Regions from separate parts of the Shewanella rhizosphaerae genome, predicted to be linked through region 1. Evidence: predicted binding sites of a transcription regulator. Region 1 holds the regulator's gene; each other region holds the start of a gene.
The links. Region 1 encodes FliA, which starts transcription of late flagellar genes. Its sites were predicted from a motif close to CTAAAGNTNNNNNNNNNNNNGCCGATA; they were not measured.

Region 1 (4,595 bases):
GCCGCGCAACATGGTTCAGATCAAGTTGCATTAATTACAACCGATCATTATCGCATTGGAGCCTATGAGCAGCTGGCAACCTATGGCAAAATAATGGGGTGCCCGGTCAAGCAAGCTCATGATCTCAATGAGTTGGAACAAATTCTTTATCAGTTCCGCAATCGCAAGCTAGTATTGATAGATACGGCGGGCATGGGACAGAGAGATGTGAGATTGTTCCAGCAACTTGATAATTTAACTGCAAATAGCAGATTACCTATTCGTAGTTATCTGGTACTGTCATCTACAAGTCAAAGAAGAGTGCTTGAAGATGCCGTCGCGCAGTTTACCCGGATTCCATTATCCGGCGCGATTTTGACCAAATTAGATGAATCAGTGGCCTTGGCACCGGCGTTGAGTGTGTTGATTCAAAGTGGATTACCTTTGAGTTATGTCACCGATGGACAAAGAGTGCCAGAAGATATGCAAGTAGCCGACACCTTAGCCTTAGCCAACAAGGCCCTGTCGGTACTCGAAAAGAAAGTGCAACCAATACAGAATAACGAAAGGTCATATGAACAGGCCTACGCATTTGAGTAATATAATGAGTCGGGATCAAGCAAGCGGTTTACGTATGATGAATCAACCATATAATGAAAAAGTAAAAGTAATTGCCGTAACCGGTGGTAAGGGTGGCGTAGGTAAAACCAGCGTATCGATCAATACCGCCGTCTCCCTGGCCGAGAAGGGCAAGCGTGTGCTTGTGCTCGATGCCGACTTGGGGCTAGCCAACGTCGATGTCATGTTGGGCCTGAGAGCCGAGCGCAATCTCTCCCACGTATTATCTGGCGACGCTGACCTTGACGATATTATCGTACGCGGTCCAAAGGGGATTGGCATTATTCCAGCCACCTCAGGAACCCAGGCTATGGTCGAGCTGACACCGGCGCAGCATGCGGGCCTGATCCGTGCCTTCAGCGAGATGAAGACCCAGTTTGATATCCTGGTGGTCGATACCGCGGCAGGAATCTCAGACATGGTGCTCAGCTTCTCTCGCGCCTCTCAAGATGTGTTGGTTGTGGTGTGCGACGAGCCGACCTCTATTACCGATGCCTATGCTTTGATTAAGATTCTTAGCCGTGAGCACGGTGTATTCAGATTTAAGATTGTGGCGAACATGGTCAGAAGTTTGCGAGAAGGGATGGAGTTGTTTGCTAAACTTAGCAAGGTAACCGACCGTTTTCTCGACGTGGCCCTGGAGCTGGTTGCGACTATCCCCTTCGATGAAAACCTTCGCAAATCAGTTCGTAAACAAAAGTTGATCGTCGAGGCATTTCCTAAGTCGCCGGCGTCAATTGCTTATCACGGTCTGGCGAATAAGATTATTAGCTGGCCAGTGCCACAACAACCGGGCGGACACCTGGAGTTCTTTGTAGAGCGATTGGTTCAACGTCCCGAATATCAAGAGGATCGTACGAGTGAGTAAAGCCGCTGCGTATACTTGTTTAGATAACAAAGCTTCTATTGTCGAACAGTATGCACCGTTGGTAAAAAGGATTGCTCACCATTTACTCGCTCGTCTACCCGCCTCGGTGCAATTGGATGATCTGTTACAAGCAGGTATGATGGGCCTGCTTGAAGCCTCGGCCAAGTTTGATGGCAGCAAGGGCGCCAAGTTTGAAACCTTCGCCGGTATCCGAATTCGCGGTTCAATGCTCGACGAGATTAGGCGAGGAGACTGGGTACCCAGGTCGGTTCACCGTAATCAGCGACGCATCGCCCAGGTGATTGATGAGCTAGAACAAGAACTTGGACGTGACGCAAAAGACAATGAAATTGCGGATCGACTTGATATGACGCTCGATGAGTACCATCATATTCTTAATGATGTTTCCGTCGGGAAAGTAGTTGGAATTGAAGATCTTGGTGTATCGGTCGATGTAGTAAGACAGGAAGACGATCATCAGGACGACGCATTTGAGTCACTGGCAGAGACACAGTTCCACGAGGCCCTCGTCGAGGCGATTAAATTACTGCCAGAAAGAGATGGATTAGTTTTGTCGTTATATTATGACGAAGCATTAAATTTAAAAGAGATCGGTGCCGTACTTGATGTCAGCGAATCCCGGGTAAGCCAGATACACAGCCAGGCGATGCTCAGACTCAAAGCTAAACTCAAGCATTGGACCAAAATATAACGATTACATGAGCAATATAAAAACAGCTCCGCGGAGGAAACCTTGGACAAGAATATGAAGATTCTCGTTGTTGACGACTTCTCAACAATGAGACGCATCATCAAGAACTTGTTGAGAGACTTGGGTTTTAATAACACTCAGGAAGCAGATGACGGTTCGACAGCCTTGCCTATGTTGCAAAAAGGCGATTTTGACTTTGTCGTGACCGATTGGAATATGCCTGGCATGCAGGGGATCGACCTGTTAAAGGCTATCCGTGCTGATGACAACCTGAAGCACATTCCTGTGTTGATGGTGACTGCGGAAGCAAAAAGGGAACAGATCATTGCAGCGGCGCAGGCCGGTGTGAATGGCTATGTGGTGAAACCTTTTACTGCGGCGACATTGAAAGAGAAGTTAGACAAAATTTTCGAACGACTCGGTTAATCAAGGTTGAGCTATGCAGGCAGAAACTTCAGGGCTGATCAATCTAGCACAGGCCAAGCAACTCGTTGATCTGCTAGAGGCGGGTCAACAAGAGATGGCCGATGAGCTAATTCGCGATATCGCCAGCCCGATTCAGAAAGAGCTGTTTGACGAGGTGGGTCGCCTAACCCGTCAGCTTCACAGTGCCATAGTGGACTTTCAGGTGGACGGTCGCCTCGTGGAGCTGGCTAATAGCGAAATTCCCGATGCTAAAGAGCGCCTCAATTATGTCATCGACATGACGGAGCAGGCCGCTAATAAAACCATGGACGCCGTCGAAGAGTCTCTGCCCCTTGCAGATGCCCTTACCATGAACGTACAGGCCGTTAAGCCTTCCTGGGATCGCCTGATGCGTCGCGATATTCAGCTGCACGAATTTAAGGCGCTTTGCCATGATGTTCAGCAGTTTATCGAGCGCAGCGAATCCGATTCCAATCGTTTAAAAGAGTTACTCAACAACATATTGCTGGCCCAGGACTTCCAAGATCTGACCGGACAGATGATCCGCCGGGTGATCGAGCTGGTGCGAGAGGTTGAGAGTAACCTGGTCTCTATGTTGACCGTATTTGGCGAGCAGCCCCCCACGGATAAACCCCGTGCATCAGAGAAGTGCGTCGAAGCTGAAGGTCCTATTATGAACGCTGATCAGCGTGATGATGTCGTGACAGGGCAAGATGAAGTCGATGACTTGCTGTCGAGTCTAGGTTTCTAAGTAGGAGTCATATGAATGTCCTTTGATGTTGATGAAGAGATACTGCAGGACTTTTTGATTGAAGCGGGCGAGATCCTTGAGCTTCTCTCTGAACAGCTGGTGGCGTTAGAGAATAACCCCGACGACACCGAACTACTCAATGCCATCTTCCGTGGATTCCATACCGTTAAAGGCGGCGCCGGCTTCCTGAGCCTGACCCCCATGGTGGATGTTTGTCACGAAGCGGAAAACACCTTCGACCTGTTGCGTACAGGTAAACGTAGTGTCTCTGCCGAGCTAATGGATATCATCCTCCAGGCCGTCGACACCATCAACTCTATGTTTGCCGAGACCCAGGCGGGTGTCGAGCAAAGCCCTGCCGATGAAGGCCTGTTAGCTAACCTTAAATTATTGAGCTCTGGTGGCTTATTGCCATCTGAGCAGGGCGGGGCGTCAGCCGAAGCCGTTGCTGAAACGCCGGTTGAACCGGCTGTCGAAACACCAGCAGATGACGGTATCGAGCTGTTTGATATGCCGCTCGATGACGGTGTCGAACTGTTCGACGAGCCGGTAAACGATGCGTCCGTGACCTCTATCGCCGGTGAAGGCGACATAGATGAGATCGATGAATCTGAATTCGAAGCCCTGCTCGATGCCCTTCATGGCAGCGGTAAGGGCCCATCAAGTACGGCGCCTGTCGGTGCGGCGCCGATTCAGGCGAGCGATAGCGACGACATCACAGACGATGAGTTCGAGTCGCTGCTCGATGAACTGCATGGCTCGGGTAAATTTCAGGCCCCTTCGGCTCCTATTGCCAAGGTGCCAGAGCCTACCTCGCCGCCGGTGGATGCCGATGAGATCACCGACGATGAATTTGAAAAGCTGCTCGATGAGCTGCATGGCGCCGGTGCTGGCCCTGGCAGTGAGACAAGCAAACCAGTAGCTTCTGCCGCTAAGGCGCCAGCAGCCCCTGCGCCGAATAAGGTGGCCACACCTGCGCCGAGTAATGTTAAGGCTCAGAGCGTGAAGGCTCAGCCCGTTGAGGCGCCAGCTCCTAAACCTGTGGTGAAAGAGAAAGCCGCGGCCAAGGCGCCGGCGACCAATATGCCTCAGGCGGAAACTACAGTGCGCGTCGATACGGCGCGCCTGGATCAGATCATGAACATGGTCGGTGAGCTGGTATTGGTGCGTAACCGCTTGCTTAGCCTAGGGATTTCCCGCGATGATGAGGATATGTCTAAGGCGCTGGCGAACCTGGATCT
Region 2 (4,595 bases), 170 kb from region 1:
TGCATTCCGATGGCGTGTTGGTGATCCGCCTGCGTAAGGAGCATCAGGCCTTACTTGGACAGATTAACCATGCGATCAGCCTGCTAAGATCCCAGGGCGTCATAGATGCGCTTTTGGCTAAATATACCTCGGGGCAGTCTGTGGCCAGCCGGTTGAGTAAATAATCTTTCGCCGAAATCAAGATTTTCTATCTCGAAGCAAATTAAACCGAGTAAACTAAACGATTGTTTTTCAATCGATCGAATCATCATCTCTTGACGTGGGCCGCAAGATATCCGCTAATTGTCGCTCAAGGACATTAGCAAGGATAGATGTATGAATCCAATGGAGTTTGCGATTCCGGCCGAGGACAAGCAGGCCTTTAGTCAATATTACGCGAAACAGATAGCCCCTAGGTGTCGGCGTTATGAGTCGGCTCGTCAGGCGGCGGCTGCTAAATATCTGGCCCGCAGAAAAATAAGCGCTCCCGTCACCCTGATAGGATTACCTGTCTTTTTGGCATTTTTTGCCCTGAGTTTTTATGGCGCAATAGTGCTCGATTTTGAAGATGGCGTATTTTATATCGGCTTTGCCGGCGCCTTTTTATCTATCGTCGCGGTGGCAAGCGTTATCATCTGGGCGAGTAGCGAGATAAATCAATTGCGCACTAAGATAGTCGATGAGATCTATCCACTGCTGCTCGGCTATTTTGGCAAGAGCTTTGAGTTGAATCCGTCGAACTTACCCGAACTGGATGCTTATAAGGACTATGGTCTCTTTCCAAAATATGACAAGGGCTACTTTGACGATTCGGTTAAGGGCAAATACCACAATGTGCCTTTCCTGATGAGAGAGCTGACGCTACTAGAGTATAAAGGGACTAAAGACAATAAACCCCAATACAAGACCCTGTTCGAAGGGGTTTTGATTGAGTTTACGCTATTAAAGAAATTCTCTGGTAATACCCTGGTGCGTCAGGATAAAGGGGTTATTGGCAACAGCTTAGTGCAGTTTAAACAGAAGCTGACACGGGTAAAGCTGGAAGACCCAACCTTTGAGCGAGAGTTTCAGGTGTATAGCGACGATCAAGTCGAGGCGAGATATTTGCTAAATACGGCGACCATGGAGCGTATGCTCTCACTGTCTCGTTTCTATCGTGGCGAACTAGAGGCGAGTTTTAAAGATGGACGACTGCTGATTAAGATCGCCTGCAAGCATAATTATTTTGAACCTAAACTGGATCTGTTAAAGCCACTGGATTTTGTCGATGACATAGAGCAGGTGTTTAAGGAGATCTATGAGGTGTTTGACTTAATTAAAGCCCTGAATCTGGACAGTCGTACAGGGCTGTAAATATCGCTTTATCTATTGATAGCTCGCCGCATCCGCTACGAGCTATCAAGCTCTCACTATCAAGCTCTCATAAGAGTAAAGATTGATACTCGCTATTTGTTAGCCGTTAGCACTCGTATCTGTGTCTTGCCCGCTAGCCGGCTCGCTGGCTGCTTCATCGCTACCTGTTTCTTCGCTAGGCGTGGCCACCGGCCAGCCGCCTAAGGCCTTCCACTTGTTGACGATATGACAAAACAGCTCGGCGGTGCGCTCGGTATCATAGAGGGCGGAGTGAGCCTCTTTGTTGTCGAAGGGGATACCGGCAATCTCACAGGCCTTGGCCAAAACCGTGTGGCCCAGCGCCAGCCCCGAGAGGGCGGCGGTGTCGAAGGTAGCAAAGGGGTGAAATGGCGTGCGCTTGAGGGCGTTGCGCTCAATCGCCTGCGTGACGAAGCCGTGGTCGAAGGCGGCGTTGTGGGCCACTATGATGCTGCGGTGACAATTTGATGCCTTCTGGTGCTTCTTGACCTCTTTAAAGATCTCTAAGAAGGCTTCCTTCTCGCTGACGGCGCCGCGCAGTGGATTGCTTGGGTCTATGCCATTAAAGGCCAGGGCTTCTGGCTCTAGGTTGGCGCCCTCGAAGGGCTCGATATGATAATGTAGCGTCTTGTCCAGTACCAAGTCGCCATTATCATTCATCTTCAGCAGGGTGACGGCGATCTCTAGCAACGCATCGGTTTGAGCATTAAAACCCGCGGTTTCAACATCTATGACGACGGGAAAGTAGCCACGAAATCTATGCTTAAGTTTGTGTGCGTCGCAAATATCGCTCATTAAAATATCCAAAGTGAAGAGTGGGGGGCTATTATGAAGTATCCGATGGGAGCTTGTCATGTTTGATTGGTCAATATATGGGCTAAAGGAATGCTAAATTAGGCCGATAGGGATAAGTAACGTAATTAACAAGAGTGACTGTCTATGTGGGTTAGGGTGCTATGTGCGATGACATTCGGGATCGGCTTGAGTCTGGCGACGACGGCGCAGGCCGAGTTGCGTCACTATGTGGCCTCCCTGGAACAGTCCTCCTGGCGCCTGAGCGGCAATACCCCCATCATCTGTCGCTTGGAACATGAGATCCCATCCTATGGCAAGGCGGTGTTTACCAGCCGCGCCGGTAAAGATCATGATTTAAACTTTAGCCTGGATATGTGGGTGAAGCCTGACGAGGTGACCAGCGCCAAGTTGATGAGCATGGCGCCCGCCTGGCGACCTGGTGTGGTATCCCGACCGATAACCGATCTCACCTATCAGAAATATTTCAGTGGCGAGGTGCCTAAGAAGGCGGCCTGGTCCATGCTCAATGAACTCGAACGTGGCATGCAGCCGACCTTCTATTATGCCGACTGGTATAACCGTTCCAGCAAGGTAGCCGTGGGGTTGTCGGCTGCCAATTTTGGTCGTCGCTACGCCGAGTTTAAATCCTGTCTGGCTAATCTATTGCCCTATAGTTTCGATGATATCGCCTTTACCGTGCTGACCTATGAGTTTGGTGGTTCAGAGCTGACCCGTTACTCCAAGGCGCAGATCGCTAAGGTGCAGGAGTATCTCTCTTATGATCCTGAAGTCGAGCTGGTGTTGATCGATGCCTATACCGACAGCTTCGGTGGTCGCTCGGTGAACAAGAAGGTATCGGAGAAGCGCGCCAATTCGGTCAAACAGCTCTTCCTGTCGGCGGGTATCCCCAATGAGCGTATCCATACCTATGGTCACGGCGAGCGTCGCCACGTAGCATCTAACGACACCATAGATGAGCGGGCGCGTAACAGACGCGTGGTGATCCGCCTCAGCAAGCCGCTGGATTAGAGTAGCTTTAATGAGTTAATAATATTTATGGAAACCGGCCAACAAGGCCGGTTTTTTGTTATCGGCCCGGGATAGAAAGAGAGCGGTGGCAAAAGCCTGGTAAAAAACAGGCAAAAAAAAGCCCACTTAATCTTAAGTGGGCCGCAAATAAATCATTGCAATCAACAAATTGAAGGAAGGAAGTCAAGCATAAGAACCAGGGATGAATTCACGTGACTGGCACGGGAACTCGGAGTTCTTGTTTCCCATCTACCAGCGGGGTAGACACTTCCGGAAAACGAGGTGAATTATAGGGTCAGACCATTTGTCCTACAAACTAGAAAAATTCCCGCCTTAGATTAGTATTTCTAATGACAGGAGAGAGTGTTTAAAGGGCCGAATTCACACATTTTGGGTATTTGCGCTTGATTACGCAAAATTGCTGCATAATTTCACGATTTATATAATTCATCCATGTTGTTTTTTTATTAACAAGTCAATTTCGCAAATGCCGGATTCGTTTATTTGTAGCCATTGCACGGTTTTTTTTTACTTGTATAGTACGAGGTTATTGGGCGCTAGCTCACAGGTTTACCATTAATAATAACGAGATATCCAGGACGGCTACAGATGGCTCTTAAGACGATTTTATCCAAGCAAACCCTTTTGCTTGCCGGATTAGGTTTAACACTCATGGGTTGCCAGTACCATGCCAATGAAACGGCAGCGGCGCAGGCAGCGGTTCAGCCCCAGGGCGTGGTCGAAACAATTCACGGCGTACAGGTTGCCGACCCTTACCGTTATCTTGAGGAAGAGAGTGATGCAACCCATGCATGGGTGAAGCAGCAACAACAGGCTGGCCATGATTTTCTGGCGCAGCTGGAAAACAAGCAGGCGATCGTCGATCGCATCACCGAGTTGTGGAACTTCGAGAAGGTCACAGCCCCAACCGAGCGTGGCGACAACACCTTCTATTACCGCAACGACGGTCTGCAGGCGCAATCTGTCCTCTATGTGAAGAACAAGGCCGGTGAAGAGAAGGTCGCCCTTGACCCTAACAGCTTCTCAACCGATGGCACAGTTGCCCTGAGCGGCGTCTCTGTCAGCGGCGACGGTAAGATCATCGCCTATGGCGTCTCTAAGTCGGGCTCAGATTGGCAGCAGTGGCAGTTTGTCGATGTGGCGACCGGGGCCAAGCTAGGCGATGAGCTTAACTGGATTAAGTTCTCCAGCGCCGAGTGGAGCAAAGACAACAAAGGTGTCTACTATTCTCGTTATGATGCGCCCGAAGGCGGTAACTTGCTGGCCGATGTTAACTTTAACCAGAAGGTCTACTATCACCAGCTGGGCACAGACCAGTCGCAAGACAAGCTGATCTACGAGCGTCCACAGAATAAAGATTGGGGCTTCGGTGCCGAGGTGTCGGAAGCAGGGGATTATCT
Region 3 (4,595 bases), 830 kb from region 1:
TGATGAGCTGCTCAAAGGCATTGATACCCTGGGCAAGACCATCTGCCTGCAGCCGATTAGTCAGAAGCCCCGCGCCACCGAGCTGGCGATGAAGGTCTGCATCGAGCGCAACTGGCGCCTCTCTATTCAGACCCATAAATATCTGAATATCGATTAAGTATCAGGGACACATAAGTTCACACAATAAAACGGCGCCAACCGGGAGTAACCAGTTAAAGGCGCCATTTTTGTTGATGATTCATTAAGCTTGCTTATCTTCTCTATAGTCCCTGCTTGATAATTGGCTAGATAGGCAGGCTATTCCAAATGCCCCGACTCATTAAAGGCCGCTAGCTTGGCCTGATATTCACTGATGTCGCCAATATGCTCATCGACCCATTGCTTGTCGTAGTAAGTATCGAGATAACGATCTCCCGAGTCGCATAGCAGGGTCACGATGGAGCCAGTTTGGCCGTTGGCATGCATCTCGCTGGCCAGTTGCAGGGCGCCATAGAGGTTGGTGCCGGTCGAGGGGCCAGCCTTGCGGCCTATCAGCGTCTCTAACCAATAGATGGTGGCGATCGATGCGCTGTCATCAATCTTGACCATATGATCGACAACCCCTGGAATAAAGGAGGGCTCCGCCCGCGGCCGGCCTATCCCTTCGATACGGCTGGCGCCAGCGCAGCTGATGTTGGCGTCGCCACTATGGTAATAGTCGTAGAACACCGAATTTTCTGGGTCCACCACACAAAGCTTGGTCTTGGCACACTGGTAACGAATATAGCGGCCTATGGTGGCCGAGGTGCCACCCGTGCCAGGGCTCATTACGATCCAGCTGGGAACGGGATGCGGCTCTCTTTGCATCTGCTCGAAGATGGAGTTGGCGATATTATTATTACCGCGCCAGTCGGTAGCCCGCTCTGCGTAGGTAAACTGATCCATATAGTGGCCCGATAGCTCGTCGGCCAGGCGTTGTGACTCGGCGTAGATCTGACTCGAATGCTCGACGAAATGGCAGCGTCCACCATAAAACTCTATCTGTTGGATCTTCTTTTTGGCAGTAGAGGCCGGCATCACGGCGATAAATGGCAGCCCCAGCAAGCGCGCGAAGTAGGCCTCTGATACTGCGGTACTGCCAGATGAAGATTCGATGATGGGCGTATCTTGGGTGATCCAGCCATTACACAGGGCGTAGAGAAACAGGGATCGCGCCAGGCGATGCTTGAGGCTGCCTGTGGGATGGGTGCTTTCATCTTTTAGGTAGATATCGATGCCGGGCAGCATGAGCAGTTCTAGCTTGATCAGATGAGTGTCTGCACTGCGTTGATAATCAGCCTCGATCTTTGCGATGGCCTGGTTGACCCAAGATTGATCCATTGTGGCTCCTGAGGTTATTGAGCGGATAGACCTTATAGCTTAACGAAATAATTTATAACGAAAAGGAAAATCGAAAAGAAATGCGACCGAGCGTTGAGGGCGCGTGTTGTGATGATTGAAGGAGCGACTGGAAAATTACTCAAGCCCTAGGCTGCAGTGGGTAGCAAACGGGACGAAATTAGTCTTGCTTAAAAACAGATGCGCTTTAAAACAATAGGTAAACCAAACAGGGAAGCTAAGTCTTAAGATAGCTGAGGTTTAGGGTAAAGCTGAGATTTAGGGTAAAGCTGAGAGATGAGATAACGCGGGAGAAAAAATGGTGGAGGGAGAAGGATTCGAACCTTCGAAGGCTGAGCCGTCAGATTTACAGTCTGATCCCTTTGGCCACTCGGGAACCCCTCCATATTTTTTGGTACAGCAGCACAAGGTAATAACAAGATAAAGATGGTGGAGGGAGAAGGATTCGAACCTTCGAAGGCTGAGCCGTCAGATTTACAGTCTGATCCCTTTGGCCACTCGGGAACCCCTCCACGAGTATCTCTTTATTACATTGTAGGCAAATGGTGGAGGGAGAAGGATTCGAACCTTCGAAGGCTGAGCCGTCAGATTTACAGTCTGATCCCTTTGGCCACTCGGGAACCCCTCCTCAATTGCGGCGGCCATAGTAGTCAGAATCGTTGGCGCTGTAAAGCCCCAATTTAAAATAATTACTAAAGTTATGGCGCAAGCGGTCGATTAAATAGCAACGAGCTGTTTTATTGATGTTTTTTTATGCGAACTAGTCAGTTGATCATCAACGAAAATCAATTGGGGACCCGACTCAACCAGGCGATAGTCGATCATCGCCGGGGCGAATTTGGTCTGCTGCTGGCCATGTTGTCTAACGACGCCCGCGATATGGCGCAGTTTAACCTGGAGCAAACCCCCAGTGATCTTGAAGCGAAACTCAAGCGTCAGTTTGAGTTACCGGACGCTCAGCCCCTGACCAGCAAACTGCATCTTGGTGAAGACAGAGATAATCGTGAGCAGTTTCATCAAGCGGGTCTCTGTGGTTTTCATCTACAGCAATATTTAAACCCCGAGCCCTTGGTGCATAGAGGGCGAGACCCACTGGCGATGCAAGAGGTGTTGGCTAACTGCGATCCCGTTACCCTGGCACGTTTTCATAATGAACTCGATGCCGATGCACCTGTGATGGAGCTGCCCCATTTTACCGAGCAGATCGTCAGGCAACGTGCGTTAGGAGACATTTTGGCTTAGTTTTAAGTGCGAACGCTCGGGTTTTGCTATATATAGCTAAGAGCATTTTCAGTAAAAAGGTTAAGCGTCAAAATGAAGAAGATTCAAGAAGGTCAATCCGAGTTAGTCAACGATACCTGTAACGATTGTGGCAGCTATGCCGACATAGGTGCGGTGATCGATGAATTTGACACAGTACTGACTCTGGTTCGTGAGGGTGACAAGGCTCAGAGTGAGTTGCAAGCCTTGGCAGAGGCGGCCAAACAGCGTTTCGAGGGCGTAGAGAGTGAAATTAAAGCGGTTGAAGGCGGCCAGGAACTACGTCTGACCTTTGGTTACAGCGCCGAGAAGATGATATTTCAACTCGAGCATGGCCTCTAATAGGGGACAGCCATATTTGCTTGCTAATTAGCTAGTTATTCGTGTAATGTGCACAAATTGAACGTTAAATAATAACAATAACATCTATGTTGTACCGTCTTTGGCGGTTTTTATCTTGATAACCTTTTTATTGGCAAAGGTTATCGGCAGTAGGATTTTATGACCAAGCGACAATTTCAACATCTGCTTGAAACGATAGTCAATTCGACGCAGAAACAAGAAGGCCAGTTTAAAGAGACGGCCGAGCTTGCCTGTGATCTGCTCAGTCAATCCCTGAAGGTCGACAACATAGGTGTTTGCCTGTTTTCCGGTTGCGAAACCAGTGAGCTCATAGCTCTTTCGGGTTCTCAAAGCCAAGCTTCATTTAATCAGTCTGCTCAGAATCATGCGTCCCGTCCCGCACAGGGTCTCTGTCCTAACTATTTCGAACAACTCAAACGTGGTCGTATCATAGATGTGCTCGACGTGGAGCAGGACTGCCGCGTCGCCGAGATTCGTGAGCATCTAACGGCCAACGCCGTGGTGTCACATCTCGATGTGGCGATTCGTATCAATGGCCATCTTGAAGGTGTGCTCTATCTCGAATCTTTCAAGGCCCATGAATGGCCGGAAAGCGAAATCCATATCGTCTCTCAAGTCGCCGATCAGCTAGCGTTGACCCTGGCCACCCAGAGAGCCTACGACACAGACGAGCGCCTGAGCCTGTTCTTGAAGGCGATAGAGCAGTCTGAACAGATCAGCATGGTGGTCAATCTGGCCACGGATAAGATTGAATACGTCAACGGCGCCCATCACGCCATCTCTGGGGTGCCTAAGCAGCAGATCTTAGGCAAATCGCTCGCCTGCCTGGATTTCTTTAAGCAATCACCGGTGCAGGCCGATGCGGTACTGGCCCAAGTCAAGCAAGGCAAGATCACTAAGGGAAACACCCAGTTGACCCGCCGCGACGGCGAGAGTTACTGGCTGCGTTATCGAGTGCGTCCCTTCACCACGCCTAGAGGCAACCATTACGCCTTGGTGACCGCCGAAGATTGCTCGGAAGAGTTGGTGCAGCAGAATGAACTCGAGCGTCTAGCCTGGCGCTGTTCGCTGACAGGCCTCTATAACCGCAGCTATTTCAATCGCGCCTTGGAAAAACTGCGCAGCGGCCACCTGATGTTGATCGATCTCAGGGGCTTTAAGCGCTTCAACGATACCTATGGTCATGAGAAGGGCGATAGCCTGTTGATCGAGGTGGCGCGTCGTATCAAACATTTTGCCAGCGTCAAGAAGGCGGAGTTGATGGCCCGTGTGGGCAGCGATGAGTTTGCCTTGGTGCTTGAAGGGGTAGAGGATGAGCAGAACCTGGATTATGCCATCAAGCGCCTCTATCATCAGCTGAGCCTGCCTGTTCAGGTGGGCACCGAATCATTTGAGGCTAAACCTGCGCTCTCTGTGGTCGAGATAGATGCCCTGGAGGCTGGGTTTTCTGCGCTTACCTGCGCCGATATCGCAGTGCAATATGCCAAGAAGAAGCAGGGCAGCGCGATACAGATCTTTAACCACGCCCTGTTAAACACTTTCAAAGAGGATGCACAGATCGAGCGGGATCTGCAGGCGGCGCTTAAGAATCGCGA

Region 2: a site for FliA is predicted at 2,228-2,254, ahead of K0I63_RS07780 (flagellar protein MotY). Genes of this name have one in related genera too.
Region 3: a site for FliA is predicted at 2,070-2,096, ahead of K0I63_RS10650 (VC2046/SO_2500 family protein). Genes of this name have one in related genera too.

Annotation. Positions count from the first base shown of each region.
Region 1 covers NZ_CP080420.1:1,551,124-1,555,718, forward strand. Annotated here, with positions in the region: gene flhF (flagellar biosynthesis GTPase FlhF) at 1-579, shown strand, start outside; gene K0I63_RS06935 (MinD/ParA family protein) at 584-1,465, shown strand; gene K0I63_RS06940 (RNA polymerase sigma factor FliA) at 1,458-2,177, shown strand; gene cheY (chemotaxis response regulator CheY) at 2,220-2,603, shown strand; gene K0I63_RS06950 (protein phosphatase CheZ) at 2,617-3,354, shown strand; gene K0I63_RS06955 (chemotaxis protein CheA) at 3,370-4,595, shown strand, end outside.
Region 2 covers NZ_CP080420.1:1,722,075-1,726,669, forward strand. Annotated here, with positions in the region: gene K0I63_RS07765 (substrate-binding periplasmic protein) at 1-164, shown strand, start outside; gene K0I63_RS07770 (DUF3137 domain-containing protein) at 316-1,332, shown strand; gene rnt (ribonuclease T) at 1,432-2,145, opposite strand; gene K0I63_RS07780 (flagellar protein MotY) at 2,314-3,174, shown strand; gene K0I63_RS07785 (prolyl oligopeptidase family serine peptidase) at 3,784-4,595, shown strand, end outside.
Region 3 covers NZ_CP080420.1:2,384,044-2,388,638, reverse strand. Annotated here, with positions in the region: gene queE (7-carboxy-7-deazaguanine synthase QueE) at 1-157, shown strand, start outside; gene K0I63_RS10670 (PLP-dependent cysteine synthase family protein) at 298-1,359, opposite strand; tRNA gene K0I63_RS10665 (tRNA-Tyr) at 1,677-1,761, opposite strand; tRNA gene K0I63_RS10660 (tRNA-Tyr) at 1,805-1,889, opposite strand; tRNA gene K0I63_RS10655 (tRNA-Tyr) at 1,921-2,005, opposite strand; gene K0I63_RS10650 (VC2046/SO_2500 family protein) at 2,131-2,619, shown strand; gene K0I63_RS10645 (DUF406 family protein) at 2,692-2,979, shown strand; gene K0I63_RS10640 (putative bifunctional diguanylate cyclase/phosphodiesterase) at 3,139-4,595, shown strand, end outside.